Regions from separate parts of the Allobosea sp. GW823-FHT01F03 genome, predicted to be linked through region 3. Evidence: predicted binding sites of a transcription regulator. Region 3 holds the regulator's gene; each other region holds the start of a gene.
What was found. The regulator PhoB, encoded in region 3, activates phosphate uptake and scavenging genes when phosphate is short. The targets are predictions, from matches to a motif close to TGTCATNNANCTGTCAT.

Region 1: the regulator PhoB is predicted to act here: its motif matches at 3,331-3,347, upstream of AC3RCC_RS11650 (UDP-2,3-diacylglucosamine diphosphatase).
Region 2: the regulator PhoB is predicted to act here: its motif matches at 3,129-3,145, upstream of AC3RCC_RS08360 (DUF47 domain-containing protein).

Annotation. Positions count from the first base shown of each region.
Region 1 is NZ_CM179505.1:2,447,618-2,453,081, forward strand. Features, by position in the region: gene AC3RCC_RS11625 (cytochrome c) at 1-35, shown strand, start outside; gene AC3RCC_RS11630 (helix-turn-helix domain-containing protein) at 75-695, opposite strand; gene AC3RCC_RS11635 (DMT family transporter) at 803-1,732, opposite strand; gene AC3RCC_RS11640 (GNAT family N-acetyltransferase) at 1,882-2,334, opposite strand; gene AC3RCC_RS11645 (SDR family oxidoreductase) at 2,500-3,279, opposite strand; gene AC3RCC_RS11650 (UDP-2,3-diacylglucosamine diphosphatase) at 3,398-4,231, shown strand; gene AC3RCC_RS11655 (glycosyltransferase family 4 protein) at 4,231-5,319, shown strand; gene AC3RCC_RS11660 (cation:proton antiporter domain-containing protein) at 5,258-5,464, opposite strand, start outside.
Region 2 is NZ_CM179505.1:1,786,839-1,792,302, reverse strand. Features, by position in the region: gene AC3RCC_RS08375 (TRAP transporter substrate-binding protein) at 1-153, opposite strand, end outside; gene AC3RCC_RS08370 (LacI family DNA-binding transcriptional regulator) at 267-1,355, shown strand; gene AC3RCC_RS08365 (inorganic phosphate transporter) at 1,378-2,391, opposite strand; gene AC3RCC_RS08360 (DUF47 domain-containing protein) at 2,404-3,048, opposite strand; gene AC3RCC_RS08355 (hypothetical protein) at 3,337-3,627, shown strand; gene AC3RCC_RS08350 (ABC transporter substrate-binding protein) at 3,732-5,105, shown strand; gene AC3RCC_RS08345 (ATP-binding protein) at 5,102-5,464, shown strand, end outside.
Region 3 is NZ_CM179505.1:279,285-284,748, forward strand. Features, by position in the region: gene AC3RCC_RS01315 (GcrA family cell cycle regulator) at 247-801, shown strand; gene AC3RCC_RS01320 (NUDIX hydrolase) at 872-1,312, shown strand; gene AC3RCC_RS01325 (YnfA family protein) at 1,309-1,629, shown strand; gene phoB (phosphate regulon transcriptional regulator PhoB) at 1,704-2,402, opposite strand; gene phoU (phosphate signaling complex protein PhoU) at 2,432-3,154, opposite strand; gene pstB (phosphate ABC transporter ATP-binding protein PstB) at 3,193-3,999, opposite strand; gene pstA (phosphate ABC transporter permease PstA) at 4,024-4,914, opposite strand; gene pstC (phosphate ABC transporter permease subunit PstC) at 4,929-5,464, opposite strand, start outside.

The sequences.
Region 1 (5,464 bases), 2.2 Mb from region 3:
CGCCGCGGCCGCCCAAGCCCGCAGCGGGCGGCTGATAGGCTCCGCGGCAGGCGGCTCAGGCCGCCGCCGGGTGCTCAGTCCATCACCGCCGCTTTGAGGATGCAGACCATCAGGGCGGTGCCCGGCTTGTCGCCGACGCAGCGCACGACATGCTGACGGTCGCAGCGATAGCGCAGGGTCTCGCCGGCCTTGGCGCGCTGGGTGATGCCGCCGACCTCGACCTCGAACTCGCCGGCGCTGACCGAGAGCGACTCGATCGAACCGCGCTGGTGACCTTCGGAATCGAGCTCGCCGCCCGGCTCGGCGCTCACCTCGTACCATTGCAGCCATTCGACGGTCTTGATCCAGCCGATGATGGCGAGCCGGAGCTTGCCGTCCTCGGAGACCAGGATCGGCGTGTCCGGGCGGACGATCTTCTCGATGAAGGCCTCTTCCTCATTCGAGGAGAGCACCCGCTCGATCGAGACGTCGAGCGCCTGCGACAGCCGCCAGATCGTCGCGAGCGTCGGATTGGTTTCGTTCCGCTCGATCTGGCTGATGATCGACTTGGCGACGCCGGACTGCTCGGCGAGTTCCGAGAGCGAGAGATTATAGGCCTTGCGCAGCCGCTGGATCGTCTTGCCGAGCTGACCGGAGATCACCTGCGCGCCGGACTCCATCTCGCGGCCGCCACGTTCTCTGGTTTCGATGCCCATAGGATCCTTGCCTCATCGCTTCACCGCTCGTTTGGGAAAGCGAACGATCGTTTGTATTGGCGGACAATGCCTCGGATTGCTCCAAGCAGCAAGCAAAGGCTTCCGCGTCAGGTCGAGCGCGAGGGGCCGACCTCGCGGGTTTCGCGTTTCAGCAGGCCGAGCTGCTTCTCGCGCAGGATCACATAGATCCCGGAGGCGATGACGATCAGCGAGCCGGTGATGACCGCCGCCGCCGGCCACTCGCCGAAGAAGAACCAGCCGAGCGCGGTCGCCCAGATCATCGTCGAATACTCGAAGGGCGCGACCAGCGAGGCATCGCCATAGCGATAGGCCTGCACCAGCAGGATCTGGCCGAGGCCGCCGAGTACGCCGATCGTCACCAGCAGCAGGAATTCCTGCCAGTTGGGCATGGTCCAGCCGAGGAAAATCGTCAGCAGACCGAGCAGCGAGGTCAGCGACATGAAGTAGAAGACGATGGCGCCGGTCTTCTCCGTGCGGGTGAGCATGCGCACCTCGACCGAGGCGAAGGCGGAGCAGAAGGCGCCGCCGAGCGCCAGCAGCGCGCCGATGGCGGGAGCGCCCGACAGCCCCTGCGCGAACGCATCCGGCTTCATATGGGGGGAAAGCATCAAGAGCACGCCGAGGAAGCCGACGCCGACGGCGGTCCAGCGATAGACCCGGACCTTCTCCTTGAGGATCAGGGCGGCCAGCGCCACCAGGATCAGCGGGGCGGCGTAGCCGATCGCCACCGCATCCGAGAGCGGCAGCAGATGCAGGGCAGAAAAGCCGAGGAACATGCCGGTCGAGCCGATGATCCCGCGCTTCATATGGCCGCGCAGATTGCTGGTCTTGAGGGCACTCGGGAACTCGCTGCGCCAGGACAGCCAGATCACCAGCGGGATCAGGGCGAAGAAGGAGCGGAAGAACACCAGCTCGCCCGTCGGATAGCGCGCGGCGAGCAGTTTGATCGCCGCCGACATCAGCGTGAAGGACAAAGCCGAGAGCAGCTTGAAGCTGATGCCGAGAAGAGGGGACAAAGCGAAGTTCGGGGCGTGGGGGAGGGGTCTTGTACAGGACTGCTTAGACCACGAGGCTGGAGTGGTTCAAAGCGTCGATCTTGCAGAGCCGACCGGCAGGGCGTGGGACGCGCCGGCCATCGGCAGGGCGCATGTTCTCGCCGGCGGGGTCAGCGCAGCGTGTAGTCCAGAACCTCGTCGCCGGCTTCGTCGAAGCCGCCGGTCGAGCGCCAGCCGAGATGCCGGTAGAAGCCGTGGGAGCGCACCTTGGGATCGGCCGAGCAACCGAGGAAAAGCCGTGTGAGGCCGCGCTGCCGAAGGTCCTCGACCATCAGCGCGAGCAGTTTCCTGCCGATGCCTTTGCCCTCATGGCTCGGGAGCAAAGCGAGGACCGCGATCTCGCCGCTGTCGGCATGCCCGAAGCAGTAGCCGACGATCTTGCCGTCCTCGGTTGCGACATGGCCCGGCAGGCTGCCATCGGCGATCGCGTCGCGCCAGCTCTCCAGCGTGATGCCGCGCTCCGCCAGTTCCGCGACCGAGATGGCGTTCTCGCGGGTTATGCCGCGCAGGGTGATGCAGTCGGGCGTGTCGTCCGGGACGGCGTTGCGATAGGCGATGGTCATGGGGGTTGGGTTGGCCTGCCGCGGTGTCCGGAGTTTCTCGACCTCATCCTGAGGAGGCCTGATAGGGCCGTCTCGAAGGATGCTCCAGATGGTTCCGGAGCCTCCTGGAGCTTCCTTCGAGACGCCGCTGCGCGGCTCCTCAGGATGAGGGCTGTATTGCTGGTGTCAGAAGTTGGCGCGGAACGAGCCGCCATCCATCAGGAAGTTCTGGCCGGTGATGTAGCCGGCATGGACGCTGGCGAGGAAGGCGCAGAGCTTGCCGAACTCCTCGGCCTCGCCGAAGCGGCCGGCCGGGATCTCGGCGCGGCGCAGCTTCATGACTTCGTCTTCCGAAATGCCCTTCATCGCCGCGACGCGCTTGGTCGAGGTCGTCAGGCGGTCGGTGGCGAAGACGCCGGGCAGGATGTTGTTGATGGTGACGTTGGCATGGGCGACCTCGCGCGCCACGCCGGCGAGGAAGGCGGTGAGGCCGGCACGGGCGGCCGAGGAGACGTCGAGCCCGGTCAGCGGCGTCAGCACGCTCGCCGAGGTGATGTTGACGATGCGGCCGAAGCCGCGCGCGATCATGCCGTCGATCACGGCTTGCGTCAGCTCGAGCGGAGTCGCCATGTTCTGCGCGACACCTTCGAGCAGCGCCTCGCGCGTCACCTCGCGGAAGGGCTTGGGCGGCGGGCCGCCATTGTTGTTGACGAGGATGTCGACTTGCGGCGATGCGGCGAGCAGCGCGTCCTGGCCGGCCTTGGTCGAGACGTCGGCGACCACCGCGATCACAGTCGCGCCGGTGCTGGCGCGGATCGCGCTCGCGGTCTCTTCCAGGGTCTTGGCGTCGCGCCCGTTGATGACGACGGTGCAGCCGGCCTCGGCCAGCGCCTGGGCACAGCCGCGTCCCAGCCCCTTGCTCGAGGCGCAGACGATGGCGGTGCGGCCGGCGATTCCCAGATCCATGGTGTTCCTCCGAATTTCCAGTGTGCGAGCCAAAGCACGGTTTTCCGGCCGCGTCATCAAAGCGTAGTGCAAATCAGACACACGCCGCAGGCATCGCAACAGGGCGGGCCGGTGGCACATGAGCGACGACAGCGACGCCAAGCAGGTTCGCAGCATCTTCATCTCCGACCTGCATCTGGGCACGCGCGGGGCGCAGGCGGATCTCGTTCTCGAGTTTCTGCGGGCCTATGACGCGCCGCGGATCTATCTGGTCGGCGACATTATCGACGGCTGGCGTCTGAAGAACGGCTGGTATTTCCCGCAGGCCCATAACGACGTCGTGCAGAAGCTGCTGCGCAAGGTCCGCAAGGGCTCGAAGCTGGTCTACGTCACCGGCAATCATGACGATTTCCTGCGTGACTACACCGGGCTGCAATTCGGCGGCATCACGCTGGTCGACGAGATCATTCACGAGACCGCCGATGGCCGGCGGATGCTGGTGATCCATGGCGATCTGTTCGATCTCGTCGTGCGCAACGCCAAATGGCTCGCGCTGCTCGGCGACTGGGCCTACACCGTCGCCCTCGTCCTGAACCACGGGATCAACAAGGTACGCCGGACCCTGCGCCTGCCGCACTGGTCGCTCTCGGCCTGGGCCAAGCACAAGGTCAAGAACGCGGTCAATTATATCGGCGAGTTCGAGCAGTGCCTGGCCGACGAGGCGAGGCGGCACAAGGCCGACGGCGTGATCTGCGGCCATATCCACCACGCGACGCAGCGCCGGATCGACGGGCTGGACTACATCAACACCGGCGACTGGGTCGAGAGCTGCACGGCGGTCGTCGAGCATGATGACGGCCGCTTCGAAATCATCCGCTGGCCGCAGCATCGCTTCAGGGGCGAGAATCCGGGCCTGTCGGCCGCGTCCGCCCCGCAGCGGCCGGCGCCGGTGCTGGTTGGCGAGGCCGCCTGATGCGCGTCCTGATCGCCACCGACGCCTGGCGGCCGCAGATCAACGGCGTCGTGCGCTCGCTGGAGCGGATGTTCGAGGCGGCGCCCGATTTCGGCGTCACGGCGCAGATGCTGACGCCTGAAGGCTTCCGGCAGGTCGGCCTGCCGTCCTATCCGGATATCCGGATCGCGCTGGCCAGCCAGCAGCAGGTGGCGAAACGCATCGCCGAGTTCGGCCCCGACCATATCCACATCGCGACCGAAGGGCCGATCGGCTGGCTGGCGCGGGCGGCCTGCCTCGCGCAGAAGCGCAGCTTCACCACGAGCTACCACACCCGCTTCCCGCAATATGTCGCGGCGCGCTGGCCGATTCCCGAAAGCTGGAGCTATCGCTTCCTGCGCCGCTTCCATGCACCGGCGGCCGGGGTGATGGTCTCGACGGCGACGGTCGAGGCCGAGCTGCGCGAGCATGGCTTCGAGCGCATCCTGCGCTGGGGCCGCGGCGTCGATCTCTCGCTGTTCCATCCGCGCGCCGCGAGCGTGCTCGACCTGCCGCGACCGATCTTTCTCAGCGTCGGCCGGGTTGCGGTCGAGAAGAATCTCGCGGCGTTCCTGTCGCTGCGCCTGCCGGGCAGCAAGGTCGTGGTTGGTGACGGGCCGGCCCTGGCCGACCTGAAGCGCACCTTTCCCGAGGCGCATTTCCTCGGCGCGCGCGAGGGCGAGGAGCTCGCGGCGATCTACGCCTCCTCCGACGTCTTCGTCTTTCCGAGCCTGACCGACACGTTCGGGATCGTCCTGCTCGAGGCCGCCGCCAGCGGCCTGCCGGTCGCGGCCTTTCCGGTGCAGGGGCCGAGCGACGTCTTCGCCGGCAGCAATGCCGCCGTGCTGCACGAGGACCTGCGCCAGGCGGCGCTTTCGGCTCTCAGATTACCGCGCGAGGCGGGGCCGCAGCTCGCCGCCCGCCATAGCTGGCAGAGCAGCGCCGAGCAGTTCTACGGGCATATCCGCCGGGCCGCGCAGGCGGCGCGGCAAGCGCCGGTGCAGAGCGTCACAGCCTTCGCGAGCGGGCGTGGCGCGGAAGGGAACGGCCGGGCGCGCTCGCCGGCTTGAGCTCGGCGCGGAAGTCGTCGCGGCGTTGATGCACCGAGGCGATGACCAGGCCCATCGGCACGCCGAGCCCGACCAGCGCGGCTTCCGACAATTGCAGGCTGGCCTCGATGGTCTCAGGCACGGCGTCGTTGACGCCGATCTCGTA
Region 2 (5,464 bases), 1.5 Mb from region 3:
CGCGCGGATGTTGAGCGGATGGCTGAGCGGCAGGTTGTTGCCGTATTTCAGCTCGATCTCGGCGGCCCGCGCGATCATCGGCATGCCGATCAGCGAAGCAGCGGGAACGGCGGCGAGGCTCTGCAACGCAGCGCGGCGGGTCAGTCCGGTCATGATGTCCTCCCAGATTCGCTTGATGCGATTTGATTGCTCTTGATCGTCTTGCACTCAGGATAGAAATCACGTCTGATGGTCATCAAGCTCATTTTATGATGGTTTTTGATGGAATGAATATCCCGATTTCGACACCGACGCCGCCTTTGGACGTCAGCACGGAGGTCGCCCCGCGCCGCCGCCAGATGGCCCGGGTCGAAGATGTCGCGAAGCTCGCCGGCGTCTCGACCGCGACCGTCGACCGGGTGCTGAACCAGCGGCCGGGCGTGCGGGCGGCGACTGTGCAGCGCGTGCTCAAGGCGGCAGGAGAGCTCGGCTACGTCATGGAAGGCGCGCTACCGGCGAGCGCCTTGCGGCCGCTGCGGCTCGCCTTCCTGCTGCCGGCCGGCACCAACCGCTTCCTCACCCTGCTCGGCCGCCAGATCGCCGGCGCGCAGGATCAGCTCACCTCCTTCAACATGCGGGCCCGGGTCGAGTACATCGAGAGTTTCAAGCCCGAGCTCCTCGCCCAGCATCTGCGCCAGGCGGCGCGCGACGTCGACGGCATCGCCTTCATGGCGCTGGAGCACCCTTCCGTGCGCGAGGCGGTCGACGGCCTGGCCGAGCGCGGCGTGCCGACGGTGACGCTGATCTCCGACATCGCCAACAGCCGCCGCGTCGCTTATGTCGGGCTCGACAACCGCTCGGCCGGGCGCACGGCGGGCTACCTCGTCGCCCGCTTCATCGGCCGCCGCCCGGCCAAGGTCGCGATGATCGCCGGCAGTCTGAGCTACCGCGCCCATGAGGAGCGCGAGATGGGCTTCCTCCATCTCTTCCAGGAGCTCTACCCGGCGATCGAGGTCGTCGGCTTGCGCGAAGGCCACGACGACGAGGGTCAGAACTACCGGCAGACCAGAACTCTGCTGGCACAGCACCCCGATCTTGCCGGCATCTACAATATCGGCGGCGGCGCCGAGGGCATCGGCCGGGCCCTGAAGGAGACCGGACGCCAGCACGAGGTCGTCTTCGTCGGCCATGGCCTGACGCCGGATACCCGCGCCCTGTTGATCGACGGCACCATGGACGCGGTGATCACGCAGCACCCGCAGGCGACGCTGATGACCTGCGTCTCGATCTTCGCCAATCTGCGTGCCGGGCGCCCGGCGACCGAGGGTACCAGCCGGCCGAGCACCGAGATCGTGCTCCGCGAGAACCTGCCCTGAGTCTCGATGTGCCGGGCGCCCTTCAGCGCCCGGTCAGGAAATAGCCGGAGAGGAGATAGGCGACGGCCGAGATCGCGCCCGCGGCCGGCATCGTCACGATCCAGGCGAAGACGATGCCGCGCGCCACGCCCCAGCGCACCGCCGCCATCCGACGCGCCGCCCCGACGCCGATGATCGCGCCGGTGATGGTGTGCGTGGTCGAGACGGGGATGCCGAGATAGGTCGCCATGAACAGGGTGATCGCCCCGCCGGTCTCGGCGCAGAAACCCTGCTGCGGCGTCAGCCGGGTGATCTTCGAGCCCATGGTGTGGACGATCCGCCAGCCGCCGCAGAGCGTGCCGAGCGCCATCGCCGCCTGGCAGGAGATCACCACCCAGAACGGCACCGAGAAGCTGTCGCCCATCAAACCATGCGAGAACAAGAGCACGGCGATGATACCCATGGTCTTCTGCGCGTCATTGGCACCGTGGCCGAGGGAATAGAGCGAGGCGGAGACGAACTGCAGCGAGCGGAAGGTGCTGTCCGCCTTGATCGGCGCCACTTTGAGGAAGCTCCAGGAGACGAACAGCACGAGCAGCAGCGCCAGCGCGAAGCCGATCGCCGGCGACATGAAGATCGCGACGAAGGTCTTGCCCAGCCCCCACCAGACGATCGAGGAGAAGCCCGCCTTGGCGAGCCCGGCGCCGACCAGCCCGCCGATCAGCGCATGCGAGGAGCTCGACGGGATACCGGCGATCCAGGTCAGCACATTCCAGGCGATCGCTCCGGTCAGCGCCCCGAAGATCACGCGGTCGTCGACGATCGCCGCCTGGATGATGCCCGAGCCGACCGTCTGGGCGACGTGCAGGCCGAAGAACAGGAAGGCGATGAAATTGAAGAAGGCGGCCCAGAAAACCGCCCAGCGCGGCGGCAGGACCCGCGTCGAGACGATGGTCGCGATCGAGTTCGCGGCGTCATGCAGGCCGTTCAGGAAGTCGAACAGCAGGGCGACGGCGATCAGGAAGATCAGGGAGGTGGCGACGGCGGAAAGGTCCACGGCGCGCGCCGTCTAGAGATGTTCGAGCACGATGCGGCTGACCCGCTTGGCGACGTCCTCCAGCCGGTCGACCACCTTTTCGAGATGGTCGTAGACCTCGGCGCCGACGATGAATCCCATCGCCTCGCCGCCGCGATGCGCCCTGAACAGCGCCTTCAGTCCCTGGCCGTGCAGCACATCGGAACGTTCCTCGATCGCGCCGATCTCCTTGGCCAGCGCCCCGATCGCGACGGCGTTCTTCTTGATGTCCCGCAACATCGGCAGGAGCCGCGCGACGCGCTCCGACGCCTGCACCACCACCACGCCGAGCTCGGCCATATCAGGCTCGAAGCGTTCGACCTCGTAGAGCGCGATCGCCTTGGCGGTCTTGCGCATCTGGTCGATCGCGTCGTCCATCGAGCCGATCAGCTCCTCGATGTCGCCGCGGTCGAACGGGGTGATGAAACTCCGGCCGGTCTCATGCATGACCTCTCCGGCGATCTCGTCGGCCAGGTGCTCCTGCTTGAAGATCTCGGCGCAGCCGCTCTCGATCGAGACGCGGCCGGCGAGCAGGGAATCCAGCGCCCTGGCGCCCGCGACCAGCGTGACCGCATGCGCCTCGAACAGATCGAAGAACTTGGGTTCTTTCGGGAGCAGCTTCTGAAACCAGCCGAGCACCGCGCACCTCGTCGTGATCGCACGGCCAGCCGCGCCGCCTTCGTCGCGGCAGGATACGAGCCGAATTGCCGCCAGCTTGTGTGACAGTTTCATGACCTCTGCAACCATATCCTGCGCCGCTGCACAGATGCTTTCACCCTGCCGTCTCGCGGGAGCGAAGGGAGTACCTCGCCGGAGCAATGCGCGCCGGGGCCAAAGCGCCCTCCCTTGCGTCATCTTGAATTGGCAAGCGCTGCGCGCAGGCGCATAGCTATCGCGGCTGGCGGGGCCTTGAACGGAGGACTGGCCATGCACGCGATCGTCAGAACCTATTCCGGCAAGGGCGCCAAGGAGCTTTTCGACCTGCTCGAGAAGCGCAAGGCAGATGTCGAGAAGCTGATGCGGACGGTAACGGGCTTCTCGAACTACGCGCTGATCCGCACCGCCGATGGCGGGGTTTCCGTCACGGTCTGCAAGGACAAGGCCGGCACCGATGAAAGCCTGAAAATGGCGAAGGAGTGGATCAAGGAGCACGCCGGCAATACCGGCGTCGGCGCTCCCACCGTCCTGGAAGGCGCCGTTCTCCTGCACGTGAAGTGAGAGGCGCGACATGAGCGAAGGGCCGCCGACCGCGGCCCTTCCCCCGGCCCGGCGACTGCACGGCCGATCTATGCCTGCCGATTGCCCGGCTATATGACGGTGCGATGAGCCGCCGCGCCCTCTGTCTCTGGCTTGCCCTTTCCGCATTTGGCTGGCTCACCGCCGGCCCGGCGCAGGCGCGTCGCGTCCAGGTCGTCACCTCGTTCCCGCCTTCCTTCTTCGAGCCTTTCCGCGTCGCCTTCCGCGCCCGTCACCCGGACATCGCCGTCGAGATCGTGCAGCGCAAGACGACCGCCGCGCTCGCCGACATCCACGCTCAGAAACGGCCGGAGGCCGATCTGTTCTGGGCTTCGGCACCCGATGCCTTCGAGCTGCTGAAGCAGGCCGGACTGTTGGCGCCTCTGCAGACGCGCCCCACCGGCGCCCCGGAGAGCATCGCCGGCTATCCGGTCAACGACCCTGCCGGCCGCTATCTCGGCTTCGCCATTTCCGGCTACGGGCTGGTCTACAACCCCGGCTATCTCTCGGCGCGCAATCTGCCCGTGCCGCGCAACTGGTCCGACCTCGCCGCTCCCGCCTATGCCGGCCATATCGGCCTGACCTCGCCGGCCCGCTCCGGGACCACCCATCTGATGGTCGAGGCGCTGCTGCAATCGCTCGGCTGGGAGCGCGGCTGGGCGCTCTGGTCGGCGATCGGCGGCAATCTCGCGACACTGACCGCACGCAGCTTCGGCGTCACCACCGGCGTCGCGCGCGGCCGCTTCGGCATCGGCATCTCCATCGATTTCCTGACGGATTCCGGTACCGGCGAAGCCGAGACCAACCGTTTCGTGCTGCCGGAGGAGACGCTGTTCGCGCCGGCCAGCATCGCGCGGCTCGCGACATCGCCCAATCCCAAGGAGGCCGAGCTCTTCGTCGACTTCGTGCTGTCTCCCGAAGGCCAAAGGCTGCTGCGCGAGCCGCGGATCGGCCGCCTCGCGGTCTCGCCGGCCGCCTATGGCCCTGACGAGACGCCGCCGCATCTCTCGGAAACAGCCGGCCTGTTCAGCAAGACCCGTTTCGACGCCGGCCTCTCGGCCAGCCGCTACGAACTCGTCAACATCATCTTCGACGAATGGATCACCTTCCGGCGCGCCGAGCATGCCCGACTCTGGCGCAGCCTCCAGGCCATGGAAGCGGCGCTCCTTCGCCATCCCGACGAGCAGGCGGCGCAGTTTCTGACGCAGGCCCGCGCCGCCCTCACCCGTCCGCCGATCGCCGCCGCGCAGCTGGAGCAGCCCGAGCGCTTCCGCAACCTCGTCCGCGTCCCGCGCGGCGTTGCCCCGCCCGAAGCGCAGGCGAAGCTCGAGGCCGAGATCCGGGCCGCGATCGCCGGCCATGCCGCGGAGGCCGCCGACGCCCTGCGACGGGCGACCGAACGGCTCGTCAGCCTGGGCTGGGCCGGGGCCGAGGATGGCCTTGCGGGAGCGAGGCCGTGAGACGCCTCTGGCCTGGCCGGCGCTTCGGCATCGGCGGCCGCCTGATCGCCGCCTTCCTCGGCGTCGGCCTCTTCGCCGTCGGCGCCGGCATCGTCGGCGTCATCTCCTATGAGCGGCTGAGCAAGGAGCTCGCCGCCATCGCCAGCGACCACCTTCCCGGCCTCGCCTCGGCAGCAAGGCTGGCCGAGGCCAGCGCGCGCGTGATCTCGGCGATGCCGGAGCTCGCCAATGCCGAGCGGCGCGACGTCTACGAGCGCAGCCGGCGCGCCGTCGGCGAGCGCCTGGACGAGCTCGACCGCGTCCTCTCCGAACGCAAGCAGGGCGGTTTCGACGTGCCGGCGTTGACTTCGGTCGCGACC
Region 3 (5,464 bases):
TGCGGGATCGAAGCTTTGTCTGGGGAAAAGACGATTTCCGATTCGGCGACTCTTGTGGCCGAGTCAAGCCATCTTGTATGGTCGGCCTCGTCAGATACGACATCTCGTGCGGCGTCTCCAGTATCGTCAGTTCCGAGCGTAGCGGTTTCCGTTCTTCGACGGGCGCTGCCGATATCGGATTCCGCCATGATCTTTTCCTATGCGTCGCCGGGCTATGGCGAGGCATGACGAAGACAGGTGAAATCGATGAGCGAAGCTGGAGCCTGGACCGACGAACGCGTCGAACTGCTCAAGAAGCTCTGGAATGACGGACTGAGCGCCAGCCAGATCGCCGGCGAACTCGGCAGCGTCACCCGCAATGCTGTCATCGGCAAGGTCCACCGCCTCGGCCTTTCGGGCCGCGCCAAGAATCCCGGCTCGGCCGCGCCGCGCCCGCGCAAGCCGACGACGCGTCCGCCGGCCCATCCGATGGCGAGCCCTGCCGCCGCGAGCGGCGGCATGACCCGCGGCAACACGGCGCTCGCCCCGCAATTCGTCCCGGAGATCGAGGCGGAACCGGAAGCGGAGCACGTCCCGGCGGCCCCGGCCGAGGAGGTGGTGATCCCGTTCTCCGAGCGTGTCACCATCATGGACCTGCGCGAATATATGTGCCGCTGGCCGATGGGCGACCCGACCTCGCCGGAATTCCGCTTCTGCGGCGGCCGCTCGCTGACCGGCATGCCCTATTGCGGCTATCATGCCCGCATCGCCTACCAGCCGGCGGCCGACCGGCGCCGCGACCGCAGCAAGGTGCGCGCCTGACCCGGCACCCCTGTGTAGAAGAATTGAAGCCGGCCCTCGGGCCGGCTTTTCCATTGGTGGAGAGACGCCGATGCGCACCGCAGAACGTCCCGCGCCCGTCGAATATGCCTGCGCCCTGACGATCCGGGGCGGAGACATCCTGCTCGGACTGAGAGCCCCGCATCGCCGCAACAGACCGTCCTGCTGGGACACGATCGGCGGGCATGTCGAGCCCGACGAGACGATCGAGCAGGCACTGAGACGCGAATTGCAGGAGGAGATCGGTATCGAGCCGACCAGCTTCACGCGCTTGACCACCATCGAGACGACCGAGAGCGACGGCGTCACCCCGGCTCTGTGGCATCTGTTCGCGGTGACCGGCTGGGTGGGCGAAGCCCGGATCAGCAATGACGAGCACAGCGAGATCCGCTGGTTCGACCTCGCCGAGGCCCGCGAGCTGTCGCCGCTCGCCTCGGAAGCCTACCGTCCGGTCTTCGCCCGGCTCGCGGCCAGCTTCGCCGCAGCGCCATGACCAGTTTCGCGATCTATCTGGGGGCCGCGCTGGCCGAGATCGCCGGCTGCTTCTCGTTCTGGGCCTGGCTCAAGCTCGGCAAATCGGCCTGGTGGCTGCTGCCGGGGCTTCTGGCGCTGGCGCTCTTCGCCTGGCTCTTGACGCTGATCGACAGCGCCGCCGCCGGCCGGGCCTTCGCCGCCTATGGCGGGGTCTACATCGTCGCGTCGCTGGGCTGGATGTGGCTGGTCGAGAAGGTGCCGCCGGACCGTTTCGACCTCACGGGCGCAGTCCTTTGCCTCGCCGGCGCAGCGGTGATCGTCGCCGCGCCGCGCTGAGCGTCGAACCTCCAGCCCTCATCCTGAGGAGCGATCGCAGATTGCGCCTCGAAGGATGAGGGCAGACTTGGCGCTCAGCTTCGCGCGAACGTCTCGTCGAAGGCGTAGCCGGCGCCGCGCACGGTGCGCAGCGGGTCCTTGGCGTCGTCGGGGGTGATCGCCTTGCGCAGGCGCCCGACATGGACGTCGACGGTGCGCTCGTCGATATAGACGTCGCGGCCCCAGACGGCGTCGAGCAGTTGGGCCCGCGAATAGACCCGGCCCGGGGCCTGCATCAGGAATTCGAGCAGGCGGAACTCGGTCGGACCGAGATGCAATTCGGCGCCTGCCCGGCGCACCCGCCGCGTCGTCCGGTCGAGCTCGAGATCGCCGGCGGTCAGCATGCCGACGACATGGCCGGGCTTGACCCGGCGCAGCAGCGCCTGGATGCGGGCGATCAGCTCCGGCAGCGAGAACGGCTTGACGACATAATCGTCGGCGCCGGTGGCGAGGCCGCGCACCCGCTCGGTCTCCTCGCCGCGCGCCGTCAGCATGATGATCGGCACCCGCTCCGTGTCGCGCCGGGCGCGCAGGCGCCGGCAGAGCTCGATGCCGGAAAGGCCGGGCAGCATCCAGTCGAGCAGGACGAGGTCAGGGGTATGGTCGCGCAAATGCAGCTCGGCATCGTCGCCGCGCGCGACGGTGTCGACCTCGAAGCCCTCGGCCTCGAGATTATAGCGGAGCAGCAGGGTCAGCGGCTCCTCATCCTCGACGATCAGGATGCGTGCAGGCATGTCGAGCCTCCGCTCAGGCGCCCATCCGCTCAGCCATTGGCCGCGGGCAGGTCGACCAGGATGTTGGTGGTGTCGAGCTTGGGCCGGCTCTCCTCCACCGACTGGCCGGTGATCAGGTAATGGATCGTCTCGGCGATGTTGGTGGTGTGATCGCCGATGCGCTCGACGTTCTTGGCGCAGAACAGAAGATGCGTGCAGAAGGTGATGTTGCGCGGATCTTCCATCATATAGGTCAGGAGCTCGCGGAAGAGCGAGGTGTAGAGCGCGTCGATCTCGTCGTCGCGGCGCCAGACCTCCATCGCCTTCTGCTCGTTGCTGGCGGCATAGGCGTCGAGCACGTCCTTGAGCTGCGCCTGGACCAGACGGCTCATATGCTCGAGCCCGACCACGGCGCGGTGCGGCGGCGAGAACTGGCCGGAGATCGCGACCGCGCGCTTGGCGATGTTCTTGGCGAGGTCGCCGACGCGCTCGATGTCAGCGGCGATGCGGATCGCCGAGATCAGCTCGCGCAGGTCGTTGGCGAGCGGCTGGCGCCGGGCGATGGTCAGCACCGCCTTCTCCTCGACATCGCGCTGGAGATTGTCGAGCCGCTGGTCGGCGGTGATCACCTTCTGGGCCAGCGCCGTGTCGCGGCGCACCAGCGCCACGGTGGAGTCGCCGAGCATGCGCTCGGACATGCCGCCCATCTCGGCCAGGCTGCGGCGCAGCCCTTCGAGGTCGGCATCATAGGAGCGGACGATATGGTCGGACATCGGGGCGAATCCTTCGAGGGCGAGCGGAACGGCAGGGCTCAGCCGAAGCGGCCGGTGACGTAGTCCTGCGTCTGCTTCTTGTTGGGGTTCATGAAGATGGTGTTGGTCGCGTCGAACTCGACGACCTCGCCGAGATACATGAAGGCGGTGTACTGCGAGACGCGCGCCGCCTGCTGCATGTTGTGGGTGACGATGACGATGGTGAAGTCGCTCTTCAGCTGCTCCAGCAGGTCCTCGATCTTGCCGGTCGAGATCGGGTCGAGGGCCGAAGTCGGCTCGTCGAACAGGATCACCTCGGGCTTCTGGGCGATGGTGCGGGCGATGCACAGGCGCTGCTGCTGGCCGCCGGAGAGCCCCATGCCGGAGCTCTTCAGCTTGTCCTTGACCTCGTCCCACAGGGCGGAGCGGCGCAGCGCGCCCTCGACGCGGTCGTCGAGCTCCGATTTCGGCGGCTTCTCGTAGAGGCGGATGCCGAAGGCGACGTTGTCGTAGATCGACATCGGGAAGGGCGTCGGCTTCTGGAAGACCATGCCGATGCGCGAGCGCAGCTCGTTGACGTCGACATCGTTGGAGATGACGTTGCGGCCGTCGAGCAGGACCTCGCCGGTGGCGCGCTGCTCCGGATAGAGCGAGTAGATCCGGTTGAAGATGCGCAGCAGGGTCGACTTGCCGCAGCCGGAGGGGCCGATCAGCGCGGTGACGTGGCGGTCACGGAAGCTGAGATTGACGTTCTTCAGCGCCTTGTGCTCGCCATAGTAGAAATCGAGGTTCTTCACCGCGATCCGGATCGGCGCCTGGGCGTCGAGGACCTGCGGGCTGAGTTCCAGGGTCGAGAGCATCGACATGTTCCTTCCGATCGGACGTGGTGCTCACTTGCCGCCGCGCACGATGCGCCGGGCGATAAGCGAGAGCAAAAGGATCGAGACGGTGATGATCAGCGAACCGGCCCAGGCGAGCTGCTGCCAGTTCTCGTAAGGGGCCGAGGCGAACTGATAGATCGTCACCGGCAGGTTGGAGACGCCGCCGACCAGGGTCGGCGAGAACCAGAAATTATTGTTCAGCGCGGTGAAGAGCAGCGGCGCCGTCTCGCCGGCGATGCGCGCCAGCGCCAGCAGGATGCCGGTGACCATGCCGGACTTCGCGGCCCGCCAGGTGATCGCGGTGATGACCACCGAAGGCGGGGCGCCGAGGGCCGAGCCGGCCTCGCGCAGCGGCGCCGGCACGAGGCGCAGCATGTCCTCGGTGGTGCGCACGATGACCGGGATCGCGATGATGCCGAGCGCGACGCCGCCGGCCCAGCCGGAATAGCCGCGGAAGGGCTCGACCAGGATGACGTAGACGAACAGGCCGATCAGGATCGAGGGCGCCGAGAGCAGGATGTCGTTGATGAAGCGGATCAGGTTGGCGAGCTTCGAGCCCCGGCCGTACTCGGCGAGATAGGTCCCGGCGAGCACGCCGATCGGCGTCGCCAGCGCGATGCCGAGAAAGGTCAGCACGGCCGAGCCGACGATGGCGTTGGCAAGGCCGCCGCCCTCGGAACCGGGGCCGGGCGTCACCTGCGTGAAGGTGCCGGCCGAAAGCCCGCCGATGCCCTTCACCACCAGCATGCCGAGGATCCAGAACAGCACGGTGATGGCGACGAGGGTGAACGCCGTGGCGATGATCTTCATCAGCCGGTCGGCATTGCGGCGTGCCGGACGGACGCGGCCCCAGGGCACTTCCGGGGTCATCGCGGGGGCGGCAGGAGGCGTCTGGTTCATCGGTTGCGCTTCCCTCAGAAGGACTTGACGCGCGCGACGAGGATACGCGCGATGACCAGGACGACGAAGGTGACGAAGAACAGGATGCAGCCGAGCGCGATCAGCGCGTGCAGCTGCAGGCCGAGCGCCTCGTTGAACTCGTTGGCGATGCGCGAGGCGATGGTCGAGCCGGGGTCCATCACCGAGGCCGAGAGCCGGTTGGCGTTACCGACGACGAAGGTCACCGCCATGGTCTCGCCGAGGGCGCGGCCGAGGCCGAGCATGATCGCGCCGATGATCGAGACGCCGGCCTGCGGCACGAGCACGTGGCGCACGACCTCCCAGGTCGTCGCCCCGATGCCGTAGGCGCTTTCGCGCAGCACCGAGGGAATCTGCTCGAGCATGTCGCGGGTGATCGAGGCGATGAACGGGATGATCATGAACGCCAGGATGATGCCGGCGGTCAGGATGCCGAGGCCCGAGGGCGAGCGCGAGTACAGGATGGTGCCGACGATCGGCATGCCCTCGACGATGTTCGAGAGCGGGATCTGCACGTAGGCAGCAAAGAGCG